3 regions of the Allobosea sp. GW822-FHT03F07 genome follow, and region 1 is predicted to be linked to each of the others. Evidence: predicted binding sites of a transcription regulator. Region 1 holds the regulator's gene; each other region holds the start of a gene.
What was found. The regulator PhoB, encoded in region 1, activates phosphate uptake and scavenging genes when phosphate is short. The targets are predictions, from matches to a motif close to TGTCATNNANCTGTCAT.
Positions count from the first base shown of each region.

Region 2: a site for PhoB is predicted at 4,380-4,396, ahead of phnC (phosphonate ABC transporter ATP-binding protein). Genes of this name have one in related genera too.
Region 3: a site for PhoB is predicted at 2,295-2,311, ahead of AC1RMY_RS08780 (RNA degradosome polyphosphate kinase). Genes of this name have one in related genera too.

Region 1 is NZ_JBXAND010000001.1:511,962-522,470, forward strand. It holds gene AC1RMY_RS02465 (TRAP transporter large permease) at 1-950, shown strand, start outside; gene ppk2 (polyphosphate kinase 2) at 961-1,929, opposite strand; gene AC1RMY_RS02475 (ATP-binding protein) at 2,076-3,134, shown strand; gene pstS (phosphate ABC transporter substrate-binding protein PstS) at 3,236-4,261, shown strand; gene pstC (phosphate ABC transporter permease subunit PstC) at 4,487-5,461, shown strand; gene pstA (phosphate ABC transporter permease PstA) at 5,476-6,366, shown strand; gene pstB (phosphate ABC transporter ATP-binding protein PstB) at 6,414-7,214, shown strand; gene phoU (phosphate signaling complex protein PhoU) at 7,245-7,964, shown strand; gene phoB (phosphate regulon transcriptional regulator PhoB) at 8,109-8,807, shown strand; gene AC1RMY_RS02510 (YnfA family protein) at 8,965-9,285, opposite strand; gene AC1RMY_RS02515 (TIGR03862 family flavoprotein) at 9,478-10,509, shown strand, end outside.
Region 2 is NZ_JBXAND010000001.1:237,507-248,015, reverse strand. It holds gene AC1RMY_RS01245 (efflux RND transporter permease subunit) at 1-2,472, opposite strand, end outside; gene AC1RMY_RS01240 (efflux RND transporter periplasmic adaptor subunit) at 2,469-3,584, opposite strand; gene AC1RMY_RS01235 (TetR/AcrR family transcriptional regulator) at 3,651-4,331, shown strand; gene phnC (phosphonate ABC transporter ATP-binding protein) at 4,497-5,315, shown strand; gene phnD (phosphonate ABC transporter substrate-binding protein) at 5,373-6,290, shown strand; gene phnE (phosphonate ABC transporter, permease protein PhnE) at 6,495-7,376, shown strand; gene phnE (phosphonate ABC transporter, permease protein PhnE) at 7,373-8,227, shown strand; gene AC1RMY_RS01210 (alpha/beta fold hydrolase) at 8,263-9,345, opposite strand; gene phnF (phosphonate metabolism transcriptional regulator PhnF) at 9,450-10,214, opposite strand; gene phnG (phosphonate C-P lyase system protein PhnG) at 10,300-10,509, shown strand, end outside.
Region 3 is NZ_JBXAND010000002.1:40,880-51,388, reverse strand. It holds gene ppx (exopolyphosphatase) at 1-77, opposite strand, end outside; gene AC1RMY_RS08780 (RNA degradosome polyphosphate kinase) at 13-2,208, opposite strand; gene AC1RMY_RS08775 (acyl-CoA desaturase) at 2,466-3,716, shown strand; gene AC1RMY_RS08770 (P-loop NTPase family protein) at 3,725-4,417, opposite strand; gene AC1RMY_RS08765 (AI-2E family transporter) at 4,442-5,551, opposite strand; gene AC1RMY_RS08760 (CDP-alcohol phosphatidyltransferase family protein) at 5,661-6,191, opposite strand; one part of gene prfB (peptide chain release factor 2) at 6,350-7,408, opposite strand; one part of gene prfB (peptide chain release factor 2) at 7,410-7,478, opposite strand; gene AC1RMY_RS08750 (penicillin-binding protein 1A) at 7,734-10,181, opposite strand; gene AC1RMY_RS08745 (N-acetylmuramoyl-L-alanine amidase) at 10,327-10,509, opposite strand, start outside.

The sequences.
Region 1 (10,509 bases):
TGGCGGATGCCGGCGGCGTCGGCACGCTCGAGATCAAGGCGATGAAGGACGAGGGCTACGACGCCGAGACGGCGGCCGCGATCACGGCGGCTTCGGCGACGATCGGCCCGATCATCCCGCCCTCGCTGCCGATGGTTATCTACGGCGTCTCGGCGGACGTCTCGATCGGCGGGCTGTTCCTGGCCGGCGTCATTCCCGGCCTGCTGATGGCCGGCGCGCTGATGGCGATGGTCGTCCATGTCGCGCGCAAGCGTAACCTCCCGCGTCATCCCTTCCCGGGGGCGGCCCAGCTCTGGATTGCCTACAAGGAGGCGCATTGGGCGCTGATGACGCCCGTTATCCTGTTCGGCGGGATGATGGCCGGCATTTTCACGCCGACGGAAGCCGCGGCGGTCGCGACGGCCTATGCGCTGGTGCTCGGGCTCTTCGTCTATCGCAGCTTCTCTCTGGACGACCTGCCGGAACTGGTCGTCCAAACGGTGGAGACCACCGGCGTCGTGCTGGCGCTGGTGATGACGGCGGCCGCGCTCGGCTGGTGCCTGTCGATCTCGCGCATTCCGCAGACGGTTGGCCCGATGCTGGTCGATCTCGCCGGCAACCCGCTGATCTTCCTGCTGATCGTCAACCTGCTGCTGCTCTTCGTCGGCTGCTTCATGGAGGCGCTCGCCGCCATGCTGATCCTGATCCCGATCCTGACGCCGGCGGCCAGCCAGTTCGGGATCGACCCGATCCAGTTCGGGCTGATCTTCGTGCTCAACCTGATGATCGGGACGATCACGCCGCCGGTCGGGGTCGTGCTTTTCATCACCTCGAAGATCGCTAGGATCAGCTTCGAGGCGATGTCGCGGGCCATCGTGCCGTGGCTCTTGCCGCTGCTGGCGGTTCTCGTCGCGATCACGCTCTGGCCGCCGCTGACGACCTGGCTGCCGAACCTGGTGATGGGGAAATAGCGGACGGCTCTCAGAGCGTCCCGTTCTCGCCGCCCTTGTGCAGGTAATCGTCGACCTCGACGACGACCTTGCGGTCGAGCTCGCCGATGGCGGCTTCGTCCTTGCCGTCATAGGGGATGGCGAGGAGGACATGGCGGATGGCGTTGAGCCGGGCCCGCAGCTTGTCGTTGCCGCGGATGACATGCCAGGGCGCCCATTTTGTCGTGCTGCGGGCCAGCATCTCGTCGAAGGCGTCGGAATAGGCGTTGAAACGCGGGATCGCCTCGAAGTCGATCGGCGACAGCTTCCAGCGCTTGAGCGGGTCGTGCCAGCGCGCGTGCAGGCGCTGCATCTGCATTTCCGGGCCGATGGTGATGAAGAACTTGATCAGCCGGATGCCGTCGCGGACCAGCATGCCCTCGAAGGCGGGCGCCTCGTGCAGCAGAGCGTCGGTCTGCTCCGGCGTGCAGAAGTCCATCACGCGCTCGACGCCGGCGCGGTTGTACCAGGAGCGATCGAAGAACACGATCTCGCCCGCCGTCGGCATCTCGGCGGCGTAGCGCTGGAAATACCATTGCCCGGCTTCAGTGTCGGAGGGCTTGGACAGGGCGACGACGCGGGCCTGGCGCGGGTTGAGGTGCTGGGTGAAGCGGCCGATCGTGCCGCCCTTGCCGGCGCCGTCGCGACCCTCGAACAGGATGACGATGCGCTCGTGCTTCGCGCGGGCCCAGGTCGCGAGCTTCTGCAGCTCGATCTGTAGCGCGTGCAGTTCCCGGTTGTAGCGCTTGCGCTTCATGCGCTTGCCATAGGGGTAGTCGCCGCTGCGGAAGGCGGCGTCGACAATCGCGTCGGGCAACGTGTCGGCCTCGATGTCGAAGCCTTTTGGACCGGCGGCCTTGCGCGATGTCGCGGGTTTGCGCGGGGAGGACGGCTGCTCTTCCGCCTTGGGAACGAGCTGGATCGCTCCCTTCAGCCGGCTACCGGATGCATTTTTCGCCATCGCATCGATCCTTATGAGTGGCGACAGCCTAGACCGCGGCTTCGCCGAAGGGAATTGACGCGCGCCGGGGTTCCGATCAGGAAGGGCGGCCCGCGTTCCGCAGCCGGCTCGTCGGTCGTGGCGCAGTGCGCGTCGAGGTTCCCAACATGGCTGATGCCGTCGATCCCAACGCCCCCGCGACGCATGCCCTGATCGAGGCGGTTGGCTCGGCCGTCGTCCTGCTCGACGTCCAGGGCGTCGCCCAGGCGCTCAGCCCGGCGATGCGGGCGCTGATGCCGGCGCTGGAGGCCGGGCAGCCCCTGACGCTGGTGATGCGCGATCCCGATCTGATCGAGGCGATCGACGGCGTCGCCCGGCAGGGCGGCCGGCAGGTCATCGAGCTGGTCGAGCGCGTCCCGGTCGAGCGCACCTTTCGCATCCACATCGCGGCGCTGCACGGCACGGGCTGGCGGCGGCCGGTGCTGCTGACCTTCGAGGATCTGAGCGAGCAGCGCGTCACCGAGCGCATGCGCGTCGATTTCGTTGCCAATGCCAGCCATGAGCTGCGCACGCCCCTGGCCTCCCTGCTCGGCTTCGTCGAGACGCTTCAGGGACCGGCGCGCAACGATGCCGGCGCGCGCGACCGCTTCCTTACGATCATGCGCGAACAGGGCTTGCGCATGGCCCGCCTCGTCGACGATCTCTTGTCGCTGTCGCGGATCGAGCTTCGCGCCCATCTGGCGCCCGAGAACCCGGTCGATCTCACCGGCATCTCGCGCGAGATCGTCGATTCCCTGACGTTGATGGCGCGCGAGCGCGAGGTGACGCTGACATTGCGTGCACCGGCCGAGCCGGTGCGGGTCGCGGGCGACCGCGACGAGCTGCTGCGGCTGATGGAAAACCTCGTCGAGAACGCGATCAAATACGGCAAGCGCGGCGGCGAGGTCGTGATCGATGTCGAGGATGGTCCGCTCGAGGCCGGCGTCGGCGTGCGCGACGACGGGCCGGGCATCGCGCCCGAGCACCTGCCGCGCCTGACCGAGCGCTTCTACCGCGTCGACACCAATGCGAGCCGGGAGGCCGGCGGCACGGGGCTCGGGCTGGCGATCGTCAAGCACATCGTCCTGCGCCATCGCGGCCGGCTGACGATCGAGAGCGCGCTCGGGCAGGGCGCGACCTTCCGCGCCGTGCTGCCGCGCTTCGGGGCGCTGCCGAAAAAGCCCTGATGAAAGCTTTATGACAGAGTGCGTGACGGATTGTCATGAAGCTGTCATGCAGAGGGTGTTCTGAACGGGCCGCTAAATGTGCGATCCAGAGAGGACATCTCATGCGCAAGATTTTCATTGTCGCGGCCGCCACGATCGGTCTTTCCGGCGTGGCCCAGGCTGCCGACATCACCGGCGCCGGCGCCACCTTCCCCTTCCCGATCTACTCGAAGTGGGCCGAGGCCTATAAGAAGGAGACCAATGTCGGTCTCAACTACCAGTCGATCGGCTCGGGTGGCGGCATCCGCCAGATCAAGGCCAAGACGGTCGCCTTCGGCGCCACCGACGCCCCGCTCAAGGGCGAGGACCTGACCAAGGACGGCCTGATCCAGTTCCCGACCGTCATGGGCGGCGTCGTCCCGGCCGTGAACATCGCCGGCGTCGAGCCCGGCAAGCTCAAGCTCTCGGGCGAAGTCCTCGCCGAGATCTATCTGGGCACCATCAAGAAGTGGAACGACCCGAAGATCACGGCGATCAACGCCGGCCTGACCCTGCCCGACGCCAACATCAACCCCGTCTATCGTTCGGACGGATCGGGCACGACCTTCGTCTTCACCGACTACCTCTCCAAGGTCTCGCCGGACTGGAAGTCGAAGATCGGCACCAACCAGTCGGTCCAGTGGCCGGTCGGCATCGGCGGCAAGGGCAATGAGGGCGTCTCGGCTTCGGTGAAGCAGGTCGCCAACTCGATCGGCTATGTCGAATACGCCTATGCCAAGCAGAACAAGCTCGCCCATGCGCTTGTGAAGAACGCCGACGGCAACTTCCCGGCTCCGGACGACAAGGCCTTCCAGGCGGCCGCCGCCAATGCCAACTGGAACGAGGCTCCCGGCTTCGGCATCTCGCTGAACAACCAGAAGGGCGCCGAGGCTTGGCCGATCACCTCGGCCACCTTCCTGCTGGTCCATGCCAAGCCGGAGAAGCCGGAAGAGGTTCAGGCTGCCCTGAAGTTCGTCGACTGGGCCTATAAGAGCGGCGACCAGCTCGCTCTCGACCTCGACTACGTGCCGCTGCCGGCCAACGTCAAGGATCAAGTCCGCGCCGCCTGGAAGGGCGTGACCGATCCGGCGGGCAAGCCGATCTTCTGATCGCTGCCAACGATAAGGCGAGGCGGGTTCGACCCGCCTCGCCAAAAACATTCAGCCCTCATCCTGAGGAGCCGCGAAGCGGCATCTCGAAGGATCACCCAGAGTGCACTGGAGCCTCCTTCGAGACGCGCTCCTGCTGAGCGCTCCTCAGGATGAGGGCTGAGGTTGACGAGGCCGGGCGTCCGGCAGCAGACGACTTCAGCTACCCCACCGGAGCCTCCGCGGATGACCGCAGCAACCGACATGACGAGCATTCCCGGCGCGACGCCGATCGTGCGGAAGACGCCCAAGGGTACCTTCGACATCGTCTTCCGCAATGCCAGCTTCCTGGCGGCGCTGCTCGTCCTGGTGCTGCTCGCCGGCATCATGCTGTCGATGGTGATCGGCGGCTGGCCGGCCTTCCGCGAGTTTGGCCTCGGCTTCATCACCTCCAGCGTCTGGGACACGCAGAACGACCAGTACGGCGCCTGGCCGGCGATCGTCGGCACGCTCTCGACGGCGCTGATCGCGCTCGTCATCGGCGTGCCGCTCTCGCTCGGCATCGCGGTGTACCTCACCCAGCTCGCGCCGCCCTGGTTCAAGCAGCCGGTGTCGACCGCGATCGAGCTGCTCGCCGCCGTGCCCTCGATCATCTACGGCATGTGGGGCCTGTTCGTGTTCGTGCCGCTCTTCGCGGCATATGTGCAGATACCGCTCTCGAACATCGTCGAGGGCATCCCGATCGTCGGCACGGTGCTCTATTCGCGCTCGCCCTCGGGGCTCGGCATCCTGACGGCCGGCTTCATCCTGGCCTTCATGATCATCCCCTTCATCGCCTCGATCACCCGCGACATGCTGGAGCAGATCCCCTCCGTGCTGCGCGAGAGCGCCTATGGCATCGGCGCGACGACCTGGGAGGTCGTGCGCCATGTGCTGGTGCCGCAGGCCGGCGTCTCGATCATCGGGGCGATCATGCTGGGGCTTGGGCGCGCGCTCGGCGAGACCATGGCGGTGACCTTCGTCGTCGGCAACGCCAACCGGCTCTCGTCCTCGATCATGGATCCGGGTTCGACCATCGCCTCGCGTATCGCCAACGAGTTCAACGAGGCGATGGGCCTGCAGCTCAACGCGCTGATCGCGCTCGGCTGCATCCTGTTCTTCGTCACCTTCGTCGTCCTCGTCATCGCGCGCATCCTCGTCTCGCGCGTCAAGAGCTACTGATAGGGCAAGCGATCATGAGCCTGGCGACCCCCTCCACCGTCCGCGAACTGCCGCATGCCCCTTGGGGCCGCGTTCGCCAGTCGCGCCGCACTGCCGACAAGGCAATGAAGGTCATTGCGACCGGCTTCACCTTCCTCGCCATCTTCGTGCTGTTCTGGATCCTCGGCATGTTGGTCGTGAAGGGGCTCGGCGGGCTGTCCGTCGCGACCTTCACGCAGATCACGCCCGGCCCGGGTTCGGAAGGCGGCGGCCTCGCCAACGCCCTCGTCGGCTCGATCGTGCTGACTTTCCTCGGCATCGCCGTGGCGACGCCGATCGGCGTGCTCGCGGGAACCTATCTCGCCGAATACGGCAAGAAGTCGCAGCTCGCGAACCTGATCCGCTTCATCAACGACATCCTGCTCTCGGCGCCCTCGATCCTGATCGGCCTGTTCGTCTACGTCATCCTGGTCGAGCCGTTCCGCGGCTATTCCGGCTGGGCCGGCGGCGTCGCGCTCGGCATTATCGCGATTCCGGTGATCGTGCGCACGACCGAGGACATGCTGCGCCTCGTGCCCGGTCCGCTGCGCGAGGCCGGCGCGGCGCTGGGCGCACCGCCTTCGGTGGTGATCACCTCGATCACCTGGCGGGCGGCCAAGTCCGGCATGGTCACCGGCATCCTGCTGGCGCTGGCCCGCATCGCCGGCGAGACCGCGCCGCTGATCTTCACCGCGCTGAACAACAACTTCTGGTTCTCGCCGAGCCTCGTCGGCGGCGTCTCCAACCTGCCGGTGACGATCTACCAGTTCGCCTCCGCCCCTTACGAGAACTGGCAGCAGCTCGCCTGGGCCGGCTCGCTGATCATCACCATGTCGATCCTGCTGCTCTCCATCGTCGCCCGCCGCATCGTGCGCGGCGGCAAGTGAGCTGCACAACCGAAACTTCGTCGCGTTCGATCTGAAGGAAAAAGTCGATGCTTTCGACGCTTGAACTCTCCCCGCAGACGCTCGATGCCGATGCCCCCGTCCGGATCGCGGTCAAGAACCTCGATTTCTACTACGGCGAGCACAAGGCGCTGAAGAACATCAACCTCGATTTCCGCGACCGCCACGTCACGGCGCTGATCGGCCCGTCCGGCTGCGGCAAGTCGACCCTGCTGCGCATCTTCAACCGGATCTACTCGCTCTATCCGGAGCAGCGCGCCACCGGCGAGATACTGCTCGACGGGCGCAACGTCATCTCCGGCGACATCGACGTGAACGAGCTGCGCTCGCGCGTCGGCATGGTCTTCCAGAAGCCGACCCCCTTCCCGATGTCGATCTACGACAACGTTGCCTTCGGCATCCGCCTCTACGAGAAGCCGCCGAAGTCCGAGCTCGACGACCGTGTCGAGGGCGCGCTCCGCCGCTCGGCCCTCTGGGACGAGGTTAAGGACAAGCTCAAGACCTCGGGCATGGGCCTCTCCGGCGGCCAGCAGCAGCGCCTCTGCATCGCCCGCACCATCGCGCAGAAGCCGGAGGTCATCCTCTTCGACGAGCCGACCTCGGCGCTCGACCCGATCTCGACCGGCAAGATCGAAGACCTGCTGGAGCAGCTCAAGAGCGACTTCACCATCGTCATCGTCACCCACAACATGCAGCAGGCGGCGCGCATCTCGCAGTACACTGCCTTCATGTATCTGGGCGAGGTCATCGAGTTCGCGCCGACCAACACGATCTTCATGAACCCGAGCAAGAAGCAGACGCAGGACTACGTCACCGGCCGCTTCGGCTGAACCGCTCGCGCTGCACAGGGACACACGCCGATGACCGAACATATCGTCCGCTCCTACGACGCCGAACTCGAGGCGCTGCGCCGCAGCCTCGCCGAGATGGGCGGCATGTCCGAGCGCATGCTCGGCGACTCCACCGTGGCGCTGGTGCGCCGCGACACCACGCTCGCCCAGAAGGTCATCACCGCCGACCAGCGGCTCGACAATCTGCAGCGCGATGTCGAGGAGCGTGCCGTGCTGACCATCGCGCGCCGCCAGCCGCTGGCCCAGGATTTGCGCGAGCTGATCTCGGCGATCCGCCTCGCCTCGGACATCGAGCGCGTCGGCGATCTCGCCAAGAACATCGCCAAGCGTGCGGTGGCGATCTCCGGCCAGTTCTCGCCGCCGCATCGCGCCGTGGTCGGGCTCGAGCATATGAGCCGGCTCGTCCAGGCCCAGCTCAAGGACGTGCTTGACGCCTATGCGGCCAACAACGAGCAGAAGGCGCTCGAGGTCTGGCATCGCGACGGCGAAATCGACGCGCTCTACACCTCGCTGTTCCGCGAGCTGCTGACCTATATGATGGAAGATCCGCGCAACATCACCTTCTGCACGCATCTCCTGTTCTGCGCCAAGAACGTCGAGCGCATCGGCGACCACACCACCAACATCGCCGAGACGATCCATTACCTCGTCACCGGCGAGTCGCTCGACCTCAACCGTCCCAAGCTCGACACCACCGATATCAGCGTCGAGGCGGTGACGGGGAATTGATGGAGTATCCATTGCGTCATGGCCGGGCTTGTCCCGGCCATCCACGTCTTGCGTCGTCGAGCGCTGTGACCAAGACGTGGATGCTCGCCACATGGTCGAGCATGACGGAATGTGTCGGCTGAATACCCAGAACGGAACCGCGCCATGCCCGCCCGCATCCTGATCGTCGAGGACGAAGAGCCGCTCACCTTGCTGCTGCGCTACAATCTCGAGGCCGAGGGCTTCGAGGTCGATAGCGTCGCGCGCGGCGACGACGCCGAGCTGCATCTGCGCGACTCGACGCCCGATCTCGTCCTGCTCGACTGGATGCTGCCGGGCCTCTCCGGCATCGAGCTCTGCCGCCGGCTGCGGGCGCGCCGCGACACCGAGCGTGTACCGATCATCATGCTGACCGCGCGCGGCGAGGAGACCGAGCGGGTGCGCGGCCTCGCCACCGGCGCAGACGATTATGTTGTCAAGCCGTTCTCGTTGCCGGAGCTGATCGCGCGCATCCAGGCGCTGCTGCGCCGGGCCAAGCCGGGCCATGTCGCGGGGCTGCTGACCGCGGGCGATCTCGAACTCGACCGTACGACCCGCCGCGTGCGCCGCTCCGGCGAGGAGCTGCATCTGGGACCCACCGAGTTCCGCCTGCTTGAATTCCTGATGCAGGCGCCCGGCCGGGTCTATTCGCGCGCGCAATTGCTCGACGCGGTCTGGGGTCGCGACGTCTATATCGACGAGCGCACCGTCGACGTGCATGTCGGGCGCCTGCGCAAGGCGATCACGCCCGGCGATGCCAAGGACCCGCTGCGCACGGTGCGCGGTGCTGGCTACGCCTTCGACGAGACGTTCGCGCGGGCGTGAGGGGGCTCTCTCCCTTTCGCACATCCGCGCGTCATCCCGGACAAGCCGCGTAGCGGCGCCGATCCGGGATCCATGCCTGAGCCGTTCCGGAATGAGTTCCGGGTCTGCGCTGCGCTTCGCCCGGAACGACAGCGCGCATTTGACAAACCCTCGATCCTCACCGCGGCGCCGCGATGATGATCGCCGCTCCCGCGAGGCAGACCAGTCCGCCCGTCACGTCCCAGCGATCCGGCCTGAATCCCTCCGCCGCCCAGAGCCAGGCGAGCGAGGCGGCGATATAAATCCCGCCATAGGCGGCATAGGCGCGCCCCGCGGCGTCGCTCTCGACCAGCGTCAGCAGCCAGGCGAAGAGGGCGAGGCAGACCAGGCCTGGCAGCAGCCACCAGACCGGCTTGCCGAGCCGCAGCCAGCCCCAGAAGGCGAAGCAGCCGGCGATCTCGAAGAAGGCGGCGCCGAGATAGGCGGCGATGGTCGGCATGATGCTGGCGGGTCGGGCTTTCCGGGATCGGACAGTCAGTCTAAAGCGAAGACCCTTCAGATGGAAACACGCCGTCATCCCGGACCAGCCGCGAAGCGGCGCCGATCCGGGATCCATGCCTGAACGGTTCCGGCATGGATCCCGGGTCTGCCTCCGGTCGCCCGGGATGACCGTGGAGAACGCGGGAACTTTATGCCAGACATCGCCATCATCGGCGCCGGCCCGGCTGGATTGATCGCAGCCGAGCGGCTGGCGCAGGCCGGGCATCGCGTCACGATCCATGAGCGGATGGCGTCGCCGGCGCGGAAGTTCCTGCTCGCGGGGCGCGGCGGGCTCAACCTGACGCATTCCGAGCCGCTCGACGGCTTTCTCGATCGCTACGGCGCGGCGCGAGGCTGGCTGGAGCCGGCGATCAGGGCCTTTCCGCCGCAGGCGCTGCGGGACTGGGCCGACGGGCTCGGCGCGGAGAGCTTCGTCGGTTCGAGCGGGCGCGTCTTCCCGAAGGCGATGAAGGCCTCGCCGCTGCTGCGCGCCTGGCTGGCGCGCCTTAACGGGCTCGGTGTCCGGTTTGAGGCCGGCCGGCTCTGGGCCGGCTGGGCGGCGGATGGCACGCTGACCTTCGCAGGGCGCGATGGGACGCCCGTGACCGTCCGCCCCGACGCGACATTGCTGGCGCTGGGCGGGGCGAGTTGGCCGCGGCTGGGCTCGGATGGCGGCTGGGTTCCGCTGCTGGCCGGGAAGGGCGTCTCGATCGCGCCGCTACGGCCCGCCAATGCCGGCTTCGCCGTGAACTGGTCGGCGATGTTGCGGGAGCGGTTCGCGGGAGCGCCGCTGAAGCGCATCGTGGTTCGCTTCCGGGAGCATGAGGTCGCCGGCGAGGCGATGCTCGATCCCGGCGGTATCGAGGGCGGCGCGCTCTATGCCCTGTCGGGGCCGTTGCGCGAGGCGATCGAACGCGAGGGCTCGGCCGAGATCGCGCTCGACCTGCGGCCGGATCTCGACCGCGCCCGGCTGGCGGAGAAGCTCACCAAGCGTCGCAAGGGCGAGACTCTGAGCAACCATCTGCGCAAGGCGGCGGGGCTTTCGCCCGCGGCCGTCGCCGTGCTGCGCGACAGCGCCGGCGGGCGGCTGGACGAAGCGCCGGAGGCGCTGGCGGCCGCGATCAAGGCGGCACGCTTGCGGCTCCTCGGCCAGATGCCGATCGCCCGCGCCATCTCCTCGGCC
Region 2 (10,509 bases), 270 kb from region 1:
GGCCGCGGCCTGCTCCAGAACGTTCAGCGCGTCGCCGAGCGAATAGCCCGGCGAGGGAATGGCGGTGATCGTCGCCGAGCGAAGCTGGTTGAAGCGGATCAGCTCCTTCGGCGCGACCGTCTCCTCGATCTTGACGACGCTGGAGAGCTGCACGACGGCGCCGCTGCGCCCCATCAGATAGATCGACTGCAGGGCCTGCGGCGTATTGCGGTCCTCGCCGCCGACCTGGATGACGACGTCGTATTGCTCGCCATTCATGTTGAAGCGCGTGACCTGGCGGCCGCCGAGCAGTGTCTCCATGGTCCTACCGATGACGTCGACGCCGACGCCGAGATCGGCGGCGCGCTGCCGGTCGATCGAAACCTTGATCTGCGGCTTGTCGAGGATGAGGTTGGATTCGAGATTGGTCAGCACCGGCGAACCGGCGACCTCCGCCAGCACTGCGTCGACATAGCCCTTGATCTGCTCATAGGGCTCGGAGGAGCGCAGCACGAACTCAACCGGCTTGCTGTTGGCGCCACCCTGCCCGAGCGAGGGCGGATTGTTCGCGAACAACCTGATGCCGGGCACCTGCGACAGGTTGCGGCTGATGTCCGCCACCATCGCCTGTTGCTTGGTCGAGCGCTCCTCCCAAGGCTTCAGCCGGGCGAAGGCGATGGCGCGCGTCACGTCCGGAAAGCCGACGATCACGAGATTGGTGTCGACATCCGGATACTGCCTGAAGAATTCCTCCGCCCGCCGCGCATATTCCGCGGTGAAGGCCATCGTCGAGCCTTCCGGGGCGACGCCGATGACGGTGAAACTGCCGCGATCCTCGACCGGCGCCAGTTCAGAGCGCAGATTCGTGAAGAAGAAATAACTCCCGCCCGCGACGCAGAGCGCGAACAGCACGATCAGCGGGCGCACGGACAGCGCGCCCCGCAGCGAGGCCTTGTAGCCACGCGACATCGCGTTGAAGCCGCCTTCCAGCAGATTGTACAGCCAGCCATGCGAATGATCGTGCTTGAGCAGCTTGGCGCACATCATCGGCGTCAGCGTCAGCGCGACAAAGCCTGAAACCAGCACCGCGCCGGCGAGCGTGAGCGCGAACTCGACGAACAGCTTGCCCGTGCGGCCGGTCGAGAACGCCATCGGCGCGTAGACCGCGACGAGCGTCAGCGTCATCGCGATGACGGCGAAAGCGATCTCGTTGATGCCCTTGATGGCCGCCGCATTGGGCTCCATGCCGTCCTCGATATGCCGATGGACGTTCTCGAGCACGACGATGGCGTCGTCGACGACGAGGCCGATCGCCAGCACCATCGAGAGCAGCGTCAGCGTGTTCACGGTGAAGCCGAGCGCATACATCAGCGCGAAGGAGCCCACGAGCGAGACCGGGATCGTGACGAGCGGGATCAGGGTCGCGCGCACCGAGCGCAGGAAGATGAAGATGATCAGGACGACGAGCACCACCGCCTCGAGCACGGTGCTGTAGACGGCCTTGATCGAGCGGTCGATGAACACCGAGGTGTCGTAGGACGTCGCGATGGTCATGCCATCGGGAAGGTCCTCGATGATTTCGGGCAGGGCCGCGCGTACGCCGGCGGAGACGTCGAGCGGGTTGGCCGTCGCCTGCTTCACGATGCCGATCGTCACCGACGGCTTGCCCGAGAACCAGGCGGCGTTGCGCTCTGCGAGCGCACCGAGCTCGACACGGGCGATGTCGCGCAGCTTGATCGGGAAGCCGCTCGCGTCCTTGACGACGATCTGCTGGAACTGCTCGGGCGTCGTCAGCCCGGTTTGCGAGAGAACGGTGAATTCGCGGTTGTTGCTCTCGATGCGGCCGGACGGAATTTCGACGTTCTGGGCGCGGACCGCCGCCTCGATCTCCTGAACAGTGATGTTGTAGGCCGACATCCGGGCGCGATCGAGCCAGATGCGCATCGCGTAGCGGCGCTCGCCGCGGATCTGCACCTCGGCGACGCCGGTGATGTTCTGCACGCGGTCGGTGATGAAGCGGTCGGCGAAATCGGTCAGTTCGAGTGGATTGTGCCGGGAGCTGACCAGCGACAGGAACAGGATCGGCTGGGCGTCGGCCTCGACCTTGGCGATGATCGGCTCGTCGATCTCGGTCGGCATGCGGCCGCGCACGCGGCTGACGCGGTCACGCACGTCGGATGCGGCGACGTCGGGATCGACGTCCGGCCGGAAGCGCACGGAAATGTTGCTCTGCTCCTGGCGGCTGGTCGAGGAGATGATCTCGATGCCTTCGATGCCGGCGATCGAGTTCTCCAGGATCTGCGTCACCTGCGTCTCGATGATCTCCGCACTCGCGCCTGTATAGACGGTGCGGACCGAGACGATCGGCTCGTCGATGTTCGGATATTCGCGCACCGTCAGGCGGGTATAGGACACCGCGCCGATCAGCAGGACGAGCAGGCTCAGCACCGTCGAGAGGACGGGGCGGCGGACGAAGAGTTCGAACAGGCTCATTGCTGGGCGCTCGGCGAGGAGCCGGGCAGCGCGCTCGTCTGTACCGGGGGCTGGGCATTCTTGATCGAGACGGTCGAGCCCTCGCGCAGGCGCATCTGGCCGGAGCTGACGACCAGCATCTGCGGCGTCAGCCCCTTCACGATCTCGACCTTGCCCGGCAGGCGCTTGCCCAGCTCGACCTGAACGCGCTTCGCCTTGCCGTTGTCGACGATGTAGACGATCTTGCCGACGCCATCCGGCACGACCGCCGATTCAGGAACGAGCATCGCGTTCTCGCGCCGGTCGACGACGATGGTGATGCGGGCGAACAAGCCCGGCTTCAACACGAGATCGCCATTGGGTACGGTCGCCCTGAGCTTGATCGCGCGGCCATTGACGTCGACCACCGGATCGACGGCGAAGATCCGTCCCTGGAACTCGCGCCCCGGCACCGCATCGACCTTGAGGCTGATGGTCTGGCCCAGCTTGACCTGCGCCAGGAAGATCTCCGGCACGCGGAAATCGACCTTGATCGGGTCGATATTGGTCAGGGTGATCAATTGCTTGCCGACAGCGACGAAGTCACCGACGCTGACCGAGCGCAATCCTACCACGCCGCTGAACGGCGCCATGATCGCCGATTGCGCGAGCTTTGCCTGCGACAACTGTACCCGAGCTTCCGCAGCCGCGAGCTTCGCCGTCGCCTCGTCATAGGCCACCTGGGTTCCGACGCCGCGCTGGTTCAGCGAGCGATTGCGCTCGAAGGTGTCGCGGGCGAGGCCGAGATCGGCCTGCAACTGCTTGAGTTCGGCATCGAGGATCGCCGTGTCCAGCTTGACCAGAAGCTGTCCCTTCTCGACGCGCTCGCCTTCCTTGAAGCCGAGCGCTATCACGCGGCCGGCGATTTCGGGAGCGATCACGACCGACTCGTCAGCGGCCAGGGTGCCGAGCGCCTCGACCTCCTCGTTGACCGTCGCCCGCTCGATCTTGGCGACCTCGACAGGGACACCTGCGGCACGTGCGGCCGGGGCCGCGGCCTGCGCGGGTGCGCTGCCCTGCTTGAAGTGGCGATAACCGTAATAGCCACCGCCGGCTAGGCCGATGATCAGGAGCAGGTAGACAAGCCGCTTCATAGAACTGGACGCTCCGGTGTTGCGCGTTTATCTTAGACTGGACGGTCCAGTTTGATAAGGGGCCCGATGGGCGTAAACATGACAGTCATGGCCACGTCGCAAGGTTCCGCGACCGAGGCTCCCGATGCAAGACGCTTGCCGTCCGAAAAGGCTCGGCCGAACAAGCACGATGCGATCACCCAGGCGGCCTCCGAGATGTTCCTCGCCGAGGGCTTCGACAGGGTTACCCTGGACCAGATCGCGCAGCGTGCAGGCGTCTCCAAGCAGACCATCTACAGCCACTTCGCCGACAAGGAAGCGCTGTTCAAGGCGATCTGCACCGAACTCACTGAAAGACTTACGATTCCGCTGCGTAAATCGATATCTGAAGGAGATCTCCGCAGCACTCTGACGCGCCTCGGCGAGGATACGCTGGCAATGATGCTGCACCCGGCCTCGCTCGACCTCCACCGCCTCGTGATGAGCGCCGCCGTGCGCTTTCCGGAGCTGGGCCACATCGCCTACGAGGCTGGCGCGAAGCGCATGCTCCACGACCTCTCGACGCTTCTGGTGCAGCGTTCACGAATCGGTGATGGGCTCGCCAAGCCGCTCGACGACGAAAGCGCGCGCATCCTGGCCGAACAATTCATCGGCATGCTCCGCGGTTTCCATCAGGTCCGCGGCCTGCTGAGCATCAAGCCCGCGACCGCGGCGGGCCGCAGCGACTATGTGCGGGCCTGTGTGGAGCTCTTGCTACGCGGCGCCTGAGGCCTGCCGAGACGATCACCGCCCACAGCGCTCGACGTCGGCTGGACCTGTCACCAGCCTGTCATCTGCGCTGGCTAGCTCTCCTGGCATGAAACAGCGTGAACCCGACGGCATCCTGCTGCCTCGGGCCAAATTCATGCTCGTCCCGCAAGCGAGAACGCCGTCATGCTGCGCATCGAAGGCCTCACCAAGCGCTTCGGCGGCAAGGCTGCCGTCGACAACGTCACCCTGTCCATCCCCAAGGGCGAGATGGTCGGCGTCATCGGCCGGTCCGGAGCCGGCAAATCGACTTTGCTGCGCATGCTGAACCGTCTCGCCGATCCGAGCGAGGGTCGTATCGTCTCCGGCGAGCGCGACGTAACCGCGCTGAAGGGCGCCGCCCTGCGCGGCTGGCGCCGCGACACGGCGATGATCTTCCAGCAGTTCAACCTCGTCGGCCGCCTCGACGTGCTGACCAATGTCCTGCTCGGCCGGCTGAACCATCGCTCCGCCGCGCTGACGCTGGTCAAGAGCTTCTCCCGCGACGACAAGATCCGCGCGATTGCGGCGCTCGAGCGCCTGGATATGGGCCATCTCCTGTCCCAGCGCGCAGAAACCCTCTCGGGCGGCCAGCAGCAGCGCGTCGCCATCGCCCGCGCCCTGGTGCAGCAGCCGAAGATCATCCTCGCCGACGAGCCGATCGCCTCGCTCGACCCGCGCAACACGCAGGTCGTCATGGACGCCCTGTTCCGGATCAACCGCGAGGACGGCATCACCGTCGTCTCGAACCTGCACCACCTCGATATCGCGTCGAAATACTGCGACCGCCTGATCGGCATGGCCGCCGGCAAGGTCGTCTTCGACGGCCCGCCGCATCAACTCACCAAGGACGTCGCGGCGAGCCTCTACGGCATCGAGGCCAAAGACGCCGGCGCCGAGGCGCTCGACCAGCTCGACGCCATCGCCAGCGAAGAAGCCCAGCGCGCCAAACGGACCGTCGCCTGAGTCCCGGCCCCGGCTCGCCCGGGGCACCCGACGTTACCCCAACACCAGGAGCAAACCATGCTGACCCGCCGTCTTACCCTGACGCTCGCCGCGGCCTCTCTCGCCGCCTCGCTCGCGACCCCTGCCTTCGCCCAGGACTGGAAGGCGAAGTATCCGGAGATCGTCTTCGCGATCATCCCGGCCGAGAACGCCTCGGGCGTCGTCGAGCGCTACACCCCCTTCGTGAACTACCTGTCGAAGGAGCTCGGCACCAAAGTCACGCTGCGCATCGCCAGCGACTACGCCGCCCTCATCGAAGGACAGCGCGCCGGCAACATCCATATCGGCATGTACGGCCCCTCCTCCTTCGCCCGCGCGCTCATGACCGGCGCCAAGATTGACGCCTTCGCCATCGAGACCAACATCGACGGCACCAAGGGCTACTACTCGGTCTTCTATGTGAAGAAGGACTCGCCCTATCAGAAGATCGAGGATCTGAAGGGCAAGAACCTCGGCCTCGTCGACCCGAATTCGACCTCGGGCAACAACGTCCCGCGCTTCGCGCTCGACGGCATGAAGATCGAACCCGAGACCTATTTCGGCAAGGTCGTCTACACCGGCAGCCATGAGAACGCCGTCATCGCCCTCGGCCAGGGCACGGTCGACGTCGCCGCCAACTGGTGGAACGACGAGCAGGAATCGAACCTCCTGCGCATGGCCCGCAAGAACATGGTCAAGGCCGAGGACTTCCGGATCATCTACAAGTCCGAGCAGATCGTGAACTCGCCGATGGCCTACCTCACCGACCTGCCGGTCGATCTGAAGGCCAAGATCAAGGACGCGGTGCTCAACCTCGCCACCAAGGACAAGGTCGCTTTCGACAAGATCTATGAAGGCAAGCAGGGCCCGCTGGTCGCCGTCGACAACAAGGCTTACGACCCGATCATCGAGCTGAACAAGTTCGTCGACGCTCTCCGCAAGAAGAAGTCCTCGTAAGATACCGTATCGCTCGCCAAGTTCGGCGCGGGAAACCCCTCTCCTGTAAGGAGAGGGGCAGGGGTGAGGTGAAGGCCGTTTCGAGGTTGGCCTCGCTCACCGGCTCTCTACTCAGGCAACTGGTTTTCCGGCCGCCCCCTCACCCTGCCCTCTCCCTATGGGAGAGGGTTCCCCGCGCCTCACGCGGCTAAGGGAACACCCTTCATGACCCTCGCGATCGACAGCAACGACCCCGCGATCCGCGCCCGTGCGGACGGCTATCGCCGCGAGATGGCTGCCAAGCGCCGCCAGACGTTGCTCGGCGCGGCCGTGCTCGCCGCCCTGGTCTGGCTCGCCGCCATCGGCTCCGAAGTCGACCTCGGCAAATTCGTCGACAACGCCTGGCGCTTCCCGAAATACATCCTCGAGACCATGCCGGTCCTGCGCTGGAACAGCCTCGGCGCCGATTTCGCCGAGTGGTTCTGGGGCTGGAAGGGCTGGCTCAGGCTGCTCTGGCAGACCATCCTGATCGCCTATACCGGTACGATCCTGGGCGCGCTCGGGGGCTTCCTGCTCTGCTTCGTCGCCGCCGCAAATCTGGGCCGCTCGGGCTGGCTGCGCTTCACCGCCAAGCGCTTCCTAGAATTCTGCCGCACCGTACCGGAGATCGTCTTCGCGCTGATCTTCGTCATCGCCTTCGGGCTCGGGCCCTTGCCGGGCGTGCTCGCCATCGCCATCCACACCATGGGCGCGATGGGCAAGCTGTTCTCGGAGGTCGTCGAGAACATCGACATGAAGCCGGTCGACGGCCTGACCGCTACCGGGGCCGGCTGGTGGCAGACGATCCGCTTCGCAGTCGTCCCGCAGGTGCTCTCCAACTTCGCCAGCTATTCGCTGCTGCGCTTCGAGATCAATGTCCGCGGCGCCTCGATCATGGGCTTCGTCGGCGCCGGCGGCATCGGCCAGGACTTGATCGAAGCCATCCGCAAATTCTACTTCACCGATGTCAGCGCCATCCTGCTGCTGATCATCGTGACCGTGATGCTGATCGACTACGGCACCGAGCGGCTGCGCCACGCCCTCCTCAGCCTGGAGCACGGCAAATGAGCCTCGCCCTCTCCCCGGCCGAGCAGGCCGCGCTCGTCGCCCGCCACCAGGCTGCCATCGACGGTTCGCTCAAGACGAAGCTGACCACGATCGCGGTCGTCGCCGTCATGCTCGCCCTCTTCGTCTATGGCGTCAGCACCTTCGAGGTCTCGCTCTGGCGCATCCTGTCCGGGCTCGGCAACCTCGGCACCTTCGTGGTCCTGATGCTGCCGCCCGATCCCGGCTCCTTCGCCCGCGCCATCATCTTTGTGAAGGCGCTGTTCGAGACCATCGCGATCGCCTTCCTCGGCACGATCCTGGCGGCCATCCTCGCCTTTCCGCTCGGCTTCATCGCCGCCCGCAATGTCGTCGCCAACAGGATCGTGCATTTCCTCGCCCGGCGTTCGCTCGATACGGTGCGCGGCGTCGACGCGCTGATCTGGGCGCTGATCTGGATCAATGTCGTGGGCCTCGGCCCCTTCGCCGGCATGCTCGCTATCATGACCAGCGATATCGGCGCCTTCGGCAAGCTTTACTCCGAAGCCATCGAATCCGCCGACCGCAAGCCGGTCGAAGGCGTCACATCGATGGGCGGCGGCAAGCTGCACGAGATTCGCTTCGGCCTGATCCCGCAGGTGCTGCCGGTGATCGCGAGCCAGGTGCTCTACTACATCGAGTCGAACACCCGCTCCTCGACCATCATCGGCATCGTCGGCGCCGGCGGCATCGGGCTCTATCTGGCTGAGACCATCCGCACGCTGGAATGGCAGCAGGTCTCCTTCCTGATCCTGCTGATCCTCGCCGCCGTTACCGCGATCGATTTCCTCTCGGCCAGGCTGCGCTTCGCGATCATAGGGCAGCGGGCGGTGTGACGGGGCAGCCCCCGCTTCCGAAGCGGGGGCTGCCCTCAATTGCTGCCTGCCGGACGCTTCGGCACTGTCGGCAGCCAGTCCGCCAGATCCTTTGCCCACAACTTCGCCATGCCCGTGGTGCCATGGCCGCGCGTCTCGGCGCTCGCCGGGATCAACAGGAGCCTGGCATTGCCGAGGCGCTTCAGCTCGCGCTCCATGATGCCCGTCTCGGGCGGATTGCGCTCGTCATCGGCCGCATTGATCGCGAGCACCGGCGCTTTGATGGCGTCGAGCCTGGGCGAGGGATTGTAGTCGCGCGAAGAGTCCCACTGATAGAGGAAGTCGTTGGCATCGGCGCTGAACGTCGCCTTCAGCCGCTCGTCGAGCAGCTTGTCGGCAGCCTCCCGCGTCGGCGCCAGCTGCTGGTAGGCGAGGGTGCCGCCGCTGGTCGCGATCCCGAAATAGACATTGGCGATGCGGAACGCCGGCGGCTGCGCGGTATATTCCCCTCCCCTCCACTCCGGATCATTGCGGACGGCATCGATGATCATCCGCCGCATCATCCAGTTGCGGCTCGACATCTCGGTCGGTTGAGAGGCCATTGGTACGAGAGCATCCATGAAGTCAGGATATTTCACGCCCCACATCCAGCTCTGCATGCCGCCCATCGAATTGCCGAGCACGAGACGGACATGCCTGATGCCGAGACCCTCCTTCACGAGTCTGTGCTGGGCGGTGACCATGTCGTCGTAGTTATAGCGCGGGAACCGCGCCTTCAGCCCGTCCGACGGCTTCGAGGAAGTTCCGGCCCCGATCGCATCGGGAATGATGATGTAGTATTTGCTGGCGTCGAGCGCCTGTCCGGCACCGAAAAGCTCGCCGGCGAAGGCCGGGGTCAGCATGCTGGCGGCCGAGCCGGCCGTCCCATGCAGGATCACCACCGGCTCGCCCGTGGGTTCGCCGACCGTGGCGTAGCCAAGCTTGATTTCCGGAAATGTCTCGCCCGTGTGAAAGCGGAAATCCTTCGCCACCCACACGCCGCGCTTGGGCGCCGGATAATCCGCGGCGAGCGCGAACGGCGCCAGGCCACAGGAAACGACGAGAGCGGCCGCGCGCAGCAGCCCGGTCAGACGGATCATGATGGTCTCCTCGGATCGGTTTCCGCGCGATCTTGGCGTCGCGTGTTCCCCTTCCGAGCATTGCGCCGAACCCGTGCCGGCGCAAGGCACGCCAGCCGGGCGTGCTAGCGCGCTTCTTCGCTGAACGGCTCGACCACCATCTCCATGCGCTCGCCGGCGAAGACGCTGCTGACGAGGTGGATCGGCGTCAGGTCCGGCAGCGCATCGACCGCCACCGACACCATCACCGGCGCTCCGGGCTCGATCCGCAGAAGTTCCGCCTCGCTTTCTCCGGCAAGCCGCGCGGTAAGGCGCGTGGAAAGGCGGACATAATCTGTGACGCCGCAGGCCTTCAGTGCCGCCGTCATCGATCCTTCCGCCGCGCGATAGGCCGCGTCGAAACCGGGAAAGCGCGCAACCGAAAGCCAGTGCGTTCCGGTGCCCATCGGCGTGCCGTCGGCAAGGCTCAGGCCTTCGAGCCGCCACAGCGCCGCGCCGGGCTCGAGTCCCAAAGTCGCGCAGGTTTCGGCCTCACCCTCGATCTGATCCGTCGTCAGCACGGCGCTCGACCCGACCATGCCGATCCGGCCGAGATTGGCGCGCATGCTCACGCGGCGGCCCAGCGGATAGGGCACGCGCCGGCTGCTGACCTGCGTACCGCGCCCGCGCGAGACCGTGACGAGACCCTGCTCGGCCAGATGCCGGAAGGCCTGCCGCACCGTGTGCCGATGCACGCCGTAGCGTTCGGCGAGGGCAGTTGCCGCCGGCAGGATATCGCCCGCTGCATACTCGCCCTTGCCGATCGAGCCGGCGAGTTCGTCCGCGATCCGGCGCCAGGCCGTCCCGCTATCGGCCGTCCCGGCCTCGGCGGGCTCGCTCGCATCAGTCACCAAAGCGTCATGCAAAATGTATAGACCTTTCCTCGCGACCAGCCTATTATAGTCTAGACATTAGCGGGCGACCAGACGGCAGATAATGATGACGGCCCAAACCGCAGAGAAAACCTCAAGGCAGCGCTGGATGGCGATCCTCGCCCGCGCCACGCGGAGCGAGATCACCGAACTCGTCGGCGCCGAGCTTCCTCGCCACGACATTCTCAAGGCCCCCGAAACCGGCACTGTGATGGTCGAGGGTCGCGCCGGTGGCGCCGGCCGCCGCTTCAACCTCGGCGAGGCGACCGTGACG
Region 3 (10,509 bases), on a different contig from region 1:
GCGTTCAGGACCTCAGCCCTTGCGCGCCCCGCGCCGCGAAAGGGAGCGGGGGCTGGAATTGGAGAGTGATTTTCCACGTCCTGACAGACTCGGGTTCGTCATGAAGTACTTATGGGCGTTGAACGACTCTTCGTTCGGCGCCGGGACAATGCGTCGGGAGCCGCCATCGGGCAAGATCGTCCAGCTCTGCTCGTTGTCGAGGAGGTTCGCCAGCATGATCTGTTCGAGCAGTTGCTGGTGGACGGTCGGGTTCAGGATCGGGGTCAGCGCCTCGACGCGCCGGTCGAGATTGCGCGGCATCAGATCGGCCGACGAAATATAGAGCTTCGCCTTGGGGGAAGGCAGGCCGTGGCCGGCGCCGAAGGCGTAGACGCGGGTATGCTCGAGGAAGCGCCCGATGATCGACTTGACCCGGATGTTTTCGGACAGGCCGGGAATGCCCGGCCGCAGGCAGCAGATGCCGCGCACGACGAAATCGATCTCGACGCCGGCCTGACTCGCATCATAGAGCGCGTCGATGATCTCGGGATCGACCAGCGAATTGCACTTGCCCCAGATCGCGCCCTTGCGACCGGCCTTCACATGCGCGACCTCCTCGGCGATGTCATCGAGCAGGCGTTGCTTCAGCCCGACCGGCGAGACTGACATCTTCTCCAGCTCGGCCGGCTCGGCATAGCCGGTGATGAAGTTGAAGACGCGCGCGACATCCTGCGACATCACCGGATCGGCTGTGAAGAAGGAAACGTCGGTATAGATGCGCGCCGTGATCGGGTGGTAGTTGCCGGTCGCGATATGGCAATAGCTGACGAGCTGCCCCGCCTCGCGACGCACGACCAGCGAGAGCTTGGCGTGGGTCTTGAGTTCGATGAAGCCGTAGACAACCTGGACGCCGGCGCGCTCCATCTCCTTGGCCCAGCGGATGTTCGCCTCTTCGTCGAAGCGTGCCTTCAGCTCGACCAGCGCGGTGACGGACTTTCCCGCCTCGGCGGCCTCGGTCAGCGCCTTGACGATCGGCGAGTTCGCCGAGGTGCGGTAGAGCGTCTGCTTGATTGCGACGACATTGGGATCGCGTGCCGCCTGTTGCAGGAACTGCACGACGACGTCGAAGCTCTCATAGGGATGGTGGACGAGCAGATCCTTCTGCCGGATCGCGGCGAAGCAGTCGCCGCCGTGTTCGCGGATGCGCTCGGGGAAGCGGGCGTTGTAGGGTTTGAACTTGAGGTCGGATCGATCGACGCCGACAAGTTGGGAAAGTTCACTGAGGCCTATCATGCCCTCGATCGCGACGACCTCGTCGTCGTCGACCTTCAGCTCCCGCACGATCAGCTTGCGCAGGTGCTCCGGCATGCCGCTGCTGATCTCGAGACGGATAACGACCCCCAGCCGGCGCAGCTTGAGCATCGTCTCGAAGACGCGCACCAGATCCTCGGCCTCCTCCTCGATGTCGAGATCGGTGTCGCGGATCACCCGGAAGGAGCCGGTACCCTTGACGTCGTAGCCGGGGAACAGCTTGCCGATGAACAGCGAGACCGCGTCCTCCAGCGTGATGAAGCGGCGCAGGCCTTCGCGAGCGAGATCGGGCAGCTCGATGAAGCGGTCCATCTTGATCGGCACGCGGATCAGCGCGTCGAGCTGGCGGCCGTCGCTCACCCGCTCGAGCGCCAGCGCCACGGTGAAGCCGAGATTGGGAATGAACGGAAACGGGTGCGCCGGGTCGATCGCCAGCGGCGTCAGCACCGGGAAGACGTAGTTCAGGAAGTAGTCCTCGAGCCAGACGCGCTCCGGCCCGGCGATGTCGCCGGGCGCCAACAGATGGATCCTGTTCTCGTGCAGGTCGCGCTTGAGCTCGACCCAGCGCGCCTGCTGATCGTCCGTCAGCGCCGACACCGCCTTGCCGAGCTCGCCGAGTTGCTCCGCCGGGGTCAGCCCGTCCTGGCTCGGCGTCACGACGCCCGCCTTGAGCTGCTCGCGCAGGCCGGAGACGCGGACCATGAAGAATTCGTCGAGATTCGCCGCCGAGATCGAGAGGAAGCGTAGCTGCTCCAGCAGCGGATGATTGCGGTTGGAGGCTTCCTCCATAACACGGCGGTTGAACTGCAGCCAGGAGAGCTCGCGATTCACGAAGCGTGACGGCGACTGCCGCAGCGACGTCGCCTCCTCGGCGAGAATGGTTTCCACGGCTTCGATGACGCTGGGTTGCGAGTTCATGCCCGTTACTCTCGCTCCCCTGGCTCTCGTTCCGGTCGCTGCTCTGGCCACATTGGTCTCCTTGCGCGTCTTGAAGCCATCCTAGCGTGACACTTCGATGACAGACGACACCATTCGCCTCACATGGCACCGGATCAAGCTGCCCTGCGTCGAGCGGTCCCCTTGCATGGCGCGCTCCCGTCCTGTTTCGTGCGGGAAATGGGAGACCCCTCCCGAGCGGCTGCCATCGGCGCCGCGCCCATCCGACAGAGGCAGTCTTGAGCAGCACTTCCCCTCATGACGAAGGCGACATCGTCTATCCGTCCGCGATTCCGTTCGTTCTGGCACATCTGGCCTGTTTCGGCGCCATCTGGAGCGGCGTGACCGCGACCTCGGTCTGGCTGGCCATCGGCCTGTACTGGCTGCGGATGTTTGCGGTGACCGGCGGCTATCACCGTTATTTCTCGCATCGCACCTACAAGATCAGCCGGATCGGACAATTCGCTCTCGCCGTCCTCGCGCAGTCGACGGCACAGAAGAGCGTGTTCTGGTGGGCCTCGAAGCACCGCCATCACCATCGCTATGCCGACACCGAGCATGACGTCCATTCGCCGGTGCAGACCTCCTTCGCCTATTCGCATGTCGGCTGGATCTTCAGCCGCGACCATCACAGCTTCGACGATTCAAGCATCCAGGACCTGACGAAGTTCCCCGAGCTGCGCTGGCTGCACCGCTTCGAGCTTGCTCCCGCGATCCTGCTCGCCACGATCTGCTTTGCGATCGATGGCTGGGCCGGCCTGTTCGTTGGCTTCTTCTGGTCGACGGTCGCCGTCTATCACGCGACCTTCTGCATCAACTCGCTCGCGCATGTGCATGGCGACAAGGACTATGTGACGGGCGACGAGAGCCGCAACAACTGGTGGCTGGCGATCATCACCATGGGCGAAGGCTGGCATAACAACCATCACGCCTATCAGTACAGCGTCCGCCAGGGCTTCCACTGGTGGCAGATCGATCCGACCTACTACATCATCCTCGGGTTGTCGAAAGTGCGTCTGGTGTGGGATCTGAAGCAGCCGCCGCAGGCGGTGATCGAGCGTTCGCAGGCCCTGCCGCCGCGCGTCATCGAGCGCTCGGCCGAGCGGCTTGCGGCGTCTGTTCCGCTCGATCGCGTCGTCATGGCCTTCCGCGAGGCCTATGCCGCGACCCCGAGCCTCGCCGATCTGCATCTGCCGAGCCTGACGCTGGCCGAGCTGAAGACGGCGCTAGGCGAACTTCAGGAGCGCGCTGGGGATCGCCTGGCGGAAATCCAGCAGCAGGCACAAGACGCCCTCGCTGGCTGGGACGCTTCGAGCTGGCAACTGCCGGTCCTGCCCACGCGCGAAGAGCTGAGCGAGAAGGCCGCCGCCATGTTCGTGAAGACGCCTTCGCTCGATGCGATCGCGGCCCGCGCCCATGATCTCCTCGTCGAGGCGATGCATGCGCGCCTCGTGGCGCTGCCGGCGGAGGCCTCGGCCGGCCCGCGCTGAGCCGAGCCTTATTCCTCGGCCGAAAGAGCGGCCAGAGCCTCGGCCGCGAGCGCCCGCGTCACCCGGCGCCCGCGCTCGAGCGAGAGGCGGTCGAGCGCATCGACCAGCGTCCGCGCTGCGGCGAAGGAGCGCTCCATCCGCAGCGCCAGCATCTCGATGATGCCGGTGTCGACCACGAGCTGGCGGTCGATGAAGAGCTTGACCAGAACCGCCCGCAGCAGCGTGTCGTCGGGCGGCTCGATCGTCGCATGCGGCGCGAGCCGCAGCCGCGAAAGCAGGTCCGGCACGCGCAAGCCCCAATGGTCGGGAGCATCGCGCGCCGTCAGCAGCAGATGGCCGCCACGCGCCTTGATCGCGTTCATCAGGTGGAACAGCGCCGCCTCGTCGCGCAGGCCCCGGTCGCAATCCTCCACGACCAGCGCACCGCCCGAAACCAGATGCGGCACCTTGTCCTCGACGACTTCGGAAGCCGGCACAGTCCAGGCATGGGCAGCCTTGGCCCAGATTGCCGCGAGATGGGTCTTGCCCGCACCTTCAGGGCCGACCAGCCGCAGCCAGGCGTCCGGCCAGCCCGGCCACGCCTCGATGAGGCCGTAGGCCGCCTCGTTCGACGGGCCGATCAGGAAATCCTCGACGCCGTAGCGACTGTCGACCGGCAGGTCGAAAGCGAGCTGGCGCGGCCGGCCAGGAATTTCAGGCATTTCGAATCTCAGGCATCAGGAATTTCAGGCATCGGAGTCAATGCGCGCCCGTGCCGCCGCGGCCCGCGTGGCATCGCCGCCATGGTAGATGTTGCTGGCGAGATATTGCCTCAGCGCGAAGCGGCAGAGCACGCCGATGACCGCCGCCAACGGCACCGCCAGCAAAAGCCCGACAAAGCCGAACAGCGAGCCGAAGGCGAGCAGCGCGAACATCAGCCAGACCGGATGCACGCCGATCGAATTGCCGACAAGCTTGGGCTGGAAGATGTTGCCCTCGAGGAACTGGCCGGTGAAGAAGACGGCCAGCGTCGCCAGCGGCCAGGTCCAGTCCGGCCAGAACTGCACGATCGCGACGCCGACCGAGAGCACGAGACCGGTCAGCGAGCCAACATAGGGGATGAACGACAGGAAGCCCGAGATGATGCCGATCAGCGCTCCGAAATTGACCCCAAGGAGGCTCAGCCCCACCGCATAGAAGATGCCGAGCAGCAGGCAGACCAGCGCCTGGCCGCGCAGGAATCCGGCGATCGCGACATCCATCTCATGCAGCAGCCCGCGGATCGTCTCACGATGCTCCAGCGGCAGCCAGCTATCGACCGTGGCGCACATCCGGTCCCAGTCGACCAGCAGGTAAAAGGCGATGACCGGCGTCAGCACCAGCAGCGAGAACACGCCGATGATCGCCGTGCCGCCGGTCCAGAGCGATTGCAGCACGCTGCCGACCCAGCTGGTCGCCTGACCGACGAGATTGCCCAGCGAGTTCTTGGCCTCCTCTGTCAGCTGGGTGCCGCCGAAGCGCTCCAGCCAGGGTGCGCCGCGCTCCATGACGAGCGCCTGCAGCTTGGCGGCGTCGGCCGGAAGGCGGGCGACGAGGCCCGCGAGCTGCTGGCCGAGCAGCGGCGCCAGCAGGACAAGGCCCAGCACGAAGATCAGGAGGAATACGACGAGGATCAGGATCGTGGCCGCCAGCCGACTCATGCCCGCGCGCTCCAGCCGATCCGCCAGCGGATCGAGCAGATAGGCAAGCGCCAACGCTGCAATGAAGGGCAGCAGCACGTCGCGGAATATCACGAGGAACAGCACGAAGACGATCAGCGAGAGTAGCCAGAAGCCGATTTGGCGTTGCAGGGTCATTCTCTGGCCTTCCCGGGTCCGGCTGCGCGCGGTCATCAGATAGGGCGTGGCGGTGAATTGTCCAACCGGCGATCGTCGTTCCCGGCCCAAGCGGCGACTCAGACACCGGTTACGCCGCCATGTGACGCAGCCAGAAGGCCAGGTAGGCGGTCATCGAACCGACCGTCAACAGCGCCACGAAGAGCTGGCCGACCTGCTCCGCCTGGCCGAGATCGATACCGAAGGCGCGCGAACCGAGCAGCAGCGCGGCGAAAATCACCTGCGCGCCGGTGTTGAGCTTGCTGACGATGAAAGGCGATATCGTCAGAGGCTTGCCCATCACCCAGGACAGGACCACGGCCGAGATGATCATGACGTCGCGCGAGACCACGAGGACGACGAGCCAGGACGGCACCGCCCCGACCATCGCCAGCGTGATGTAGATCGAGACGATCAGCGCCTTGTCGGCGATCGGGTCGAGATAGGCGCCGAGTTCGCTTGCCATGCCGCAGCGCTTGGCGAGAAACCCGTCGACGGCATCCGAAACACCGGCCACGACGAAGACGACGAACGCCCACTGCCAGCGCCCGTTCAGGATCATGACGATCACGAGCGGCACCAGAAACAGCCGGCCGATGGTGATCAGATTGGGCAGCGTCATCGAGATCGGCTTCGCATGGTGGCGCGGGAAGCTAGACCAACCAGCCCGAAAGCGGAAACCGGATCGCACGACATCATTCTCGGGCGAAGCGCAGCGCAGACCCGAGAATTCCTGGCGGGCGATGCTCGGGTCGAGCCCGAGCATGACGCGCGGCAGCCTCAGTCGATGTCCTCGACCTCGACTTCCGTGCCGTACACCCGCTGCGCCAGCGACGCCTCCATGAACGGATCGAGCGCCCCGTCCAGCACCTCGGAAGGCGCAGTCGAGCTGACGCCGGTGCGCAGGTCCTTCACGAGCTGATAGGGTTGCAGCACATAGGAGCGGATCTGGTGGCCCCAGCCGATATCGGTCTTGGAGGCCTGCTCGGCATTGGCCTTCTCTTCCCGCTTCTTCAGCTCGACCTCGTAGAGGCGGGCGCGCAGCATGTCCCAGGCCTTGGCCCGGTTCTTGTGCTGCGAGCGTTCCTGCTGGCACGACACCGCGATCCCAGTCGGGATATGGGTGATGCGAACCGCCGAGTCCGTCGTGTTGATGTGCTGTCCGCCCGCGCCCTGGGCGCGATAGGTGTCGATCCGGCAATCCGATTCATTGATCTCGATGACGATGCGGTCATCGACGACCGGATAGACCCAGACCGAGGCAAAGGAGGTCTGCCTTCTGGCGTTCGAATCAAACGGCGAGATGCGCACCAGCCGGTGCACGCCGCTCTCGGTCTTGAGCCAGCCATAGGCATTGTGGCCCTTGAACTGCAGCGTCGCGGACTTGATGCCGGCGGTGTCGCCGTCCTGGTATTCCAGCGTCTCGACCTTGAACTTCCGCCGTTCGCCCCAGCGCCGGTACATGCGCAGCAGCATCTCGGCCCAGTCCTGGCTTTCGGTTCCGCCCGCGCCCGGATGGATTTCGACATAGGTGTCGAGCATGTCGGCCTCGCCCGAGAGCAGCGTCTCGACCTGCAGCCGCGCAGCCTCGGCCTCGACGGCCCTGATCCCGGCCTCGCCCTCGGCGATCGAGGCAGCGTCATCCTCCATCTCGCCGAGCTCGATGAAGGTCAGCGCGTCCTCGAGATCGCGCTCAAGCTTGCCGATGCCCTCGATCTGGGTCTCCAGCGAGGTGCGCTCGCGCATCAGCTTCTGCGCGGCGTCGGCGTCGTTCCAGAAATCGGGCCCTTCCGAGAGGGCGTTCAGTTCCGCGAGGCGGCGTTGAGCGACATCCCAGTCAAAGATGCCTCCTCAGCAGTCCGATCGACTGCTTGGCGTTGTCGAGTTGCGTCTGGATTTCTGGGCGCATGCAATAGGCCTTGGATGAAAAACGAGAGGTTGGGATAGGCGCTAAGCCGTCTCAAGTAAATGCGCAGGACACACGGGAACCCCTCTCCTGTAAGGAGAGGGGCAGGGGCGAGGTGTCGGTCCCTAGACCAGCAAAGCCATAACCCGGTGGGCGGCTGGGGTGAGGTCACGGCTACGACGTTAAACGCCCTTCACCTCACCCTGCCCTCTCCTTACAGGAGAGGGTTCCTCGCGCCTCAATCGGGCAAGTGCGGGCTCAATAAAGCCCGCCCGTTCCCGAGCCGACTGCACGTCCGCCGCCCGGCGCCACGCTGAACGGCGTCGTGCCGTCGCCGGCCGCACCGATGACCGAGTAGCTGTCCGGCGGCGCCGTGCCGGGCTTGAAGGCTTCCAGGATGCCGCCCTCGCCGCCCGAGCGCATGCCGGTCTTGGGATCGACGCGAATCAGCTTGATGCCGGCCGGCACGCGGAACGGCGTCGCAGGCTTGTCCTTCAGGGCCGCCATCATGAAGTCGCGGAAGATCGGCGCGGCATACTGGCCGGCGGTCGCCGAGGTGCCGAGAGACTTCGGCTTGTCGAAGCCCATATAGACGCCGACCGCGAGATCCGGCGAGAAGCCGACGAACCAGACGTCCTTGGCGTCGTTGGTCGTGCCGGTCTTGCCGGCGAGCGGCTTGCCGACCGACTTGACGACGGTCGCCGTGCCGGCGTTGACCACGCCTTCCATGATCGAGACCATCTGGTAGGCGGTCAGCGGGTCGAGCACCTGGTCGCGATTGTCGATCAGGCGCGGTTCGCGCTGATCGGCCCATTTGGTCGCGTCGCAGCCTTCGCAGATGCGCTGGTCGTGCCGGAAGATCGTCGAGCCGAAGCGATCCTGGATACGGTCGATCAGCGTCGGGCGGATCTTCTTGCCGCCATTGACGAGCATGGCATAGCCGGCGGTCATGCGCATGACCGTCGTCTCGCCGGCGCCGAGCGACATCGAGAGCACCGGCAGCATGTCGTCATAGACGCCGAAGCGGCGCGCATACTCCGCGATCAGCGGCATGCCGACATCCTTGGCGAGGCGCACCGTCATCAGGTTCTTCGAGAACTGGATGCCGTAGCGCAGCGTGCGCGGCCCGGTCGACTTGCCGTCATAGTTGCTCGGCGTCCACATGCCGAGCCCACCGCCCTGGTCGATCTCGATCGGCGCGTCGAGCACGATCGAGGACGGCGTGTAGCCGTTGTCGAGTGCCGTCGCGTAGACGAAGGGCTTGAACGAGGAGCCCGGCTGGCGCAGCGCCTGCGTCGCGCGGTTGAACTCGGATTGGTCGTGACTGAAGCCGCCGACCATGGCGAGCACGCGGCCGGAAAACGGATCCATCACGGTGATGGCGCCGTTGACCTCAGGCAGCTGTCGCAGGCGAACCTGGCCCGGGCGGTTTTCCATCGGCTCGACATAGACGACGTCGCCGACCGAGACGGCCTGCGAGACACGTGCGCGCCGCGTCCACTTGATGCCTTCGGCGCCGAGCGTGACCGTCTCGCGGTCGCTCTTCAGATGGCCCGAGGTTTCGCGCAGCGGATGCAGGCCGAGACGAGCACTGTCGCCTGCGACGTCCAGCACCACGGCCAGGCGCCAGGGCGCGACGTCGCCGAGCACCGGCAGGTCGCCGATGGCCAGACCCCAGTCGCGGGCCGAGAGCTCCAGCTTCTGGATCGCGCCGCGCCAGCCGCGCGCCTCGTCAAAGCGGACGAGGCCATCGACCAGCGCCTTGCGGGCCATCAACTGCATCTTGGGGTCGACGGTGGCGCGCACCGAAAGACCGCCCTCGAGCAGCTTCTTCTCGCCATAGCGGTCCTGCAGTTCGCGCCGGATCTCCTCGGCGAAATACCCGGCGGCGATGTTGTTCGGCGAGACCGTGCGCGGGTTGACGCCGAGCGGCTGCTTCTTGGCTGCCTCGCCCGCCTCGCGCTTGACGAATCCGTTCTCGACCATGCGGTCGATGACGTAGTTGCGGCGTTCGATCGCGCGCTCGCGGTTGCGGAAGGGGTGCAGGTCGGTTGGCGCCTTAGGCAGCGCGGCCAGATAGGCGGCCTCCTGCAGGTTCAGCTCATGCACCGACTTGCCGAAATAGTTCAGGGCGGCGGCAGCGATGCCATAGCTGCCCTGCCCCGGCGCCGGCGCGCCAAGATAGATCTCGTTCAGGTAGAGTTCGAGAATCTTGTCCTTGGAATAGGTCGATTCGATTCGCAACGCGACCAGCGCCTCGCGGATCTTGCGCTCGATGTTCTGCTCGGAGCCGACGAGGAAGTTCTTCGCGACCTGCTGCGTGATGGTGGAGGCGCCCTGCGGCCGGCGGCCGGCGGAACGGTTACGGAAATTGGTGATGGCGGCGCGCACCAACCCTTCCGGGTCGACGCCGACATGCTTGTAGAAGTTCTTGTCCTCGGCCGAGAGATAGGCCTCGACGATCAGCTTCGGCACGGCCTGGATCGGCAGGTAGAGCCGGCGCTCGCGGGCGAACTCCGCGATCAGCGAGCCGTCGCCGGCATGGACGCGCGTCATCACCGGCGGCTCGTAATTCCGCAGCTGCGCCGAATCGGGCAGGTCCTTGGAGTAGTGCCAGAGGAATCCGCCCGCGACCACGGCGCCGATCACGAACGCGATCGCGCCAGCGGCGAACAACCATCCGAATAGTCGCAGGATAAAGCGCATCTCAGGCCCTGGCCCTTTGCCGTTACCGCCCGCCTTCCCTTGAAGGCGACGTGTCGCAAATCACGTCTATAGCATGACGTAAATGGCGGAACCGTGGCCTTGCGACCACATTCCGTATCGTCCGCTATCCCTTATGTGGCCGCTCTCAGCGCCGGTTCTCCGCCGCCTTGCCGATGGGTGCCCGCGCGCCGGTGAAATAACTTTCCACCGCGGTCGCGACGGCCTCGACCGCCTTGCCACGCCACTCCGCCGAGTTGAGCAGTTCGGCATCCTTCGGGCTCGACATATAGCCGAGCTCGATCAGCACCGAGGGCACGTCCGGCGCGCT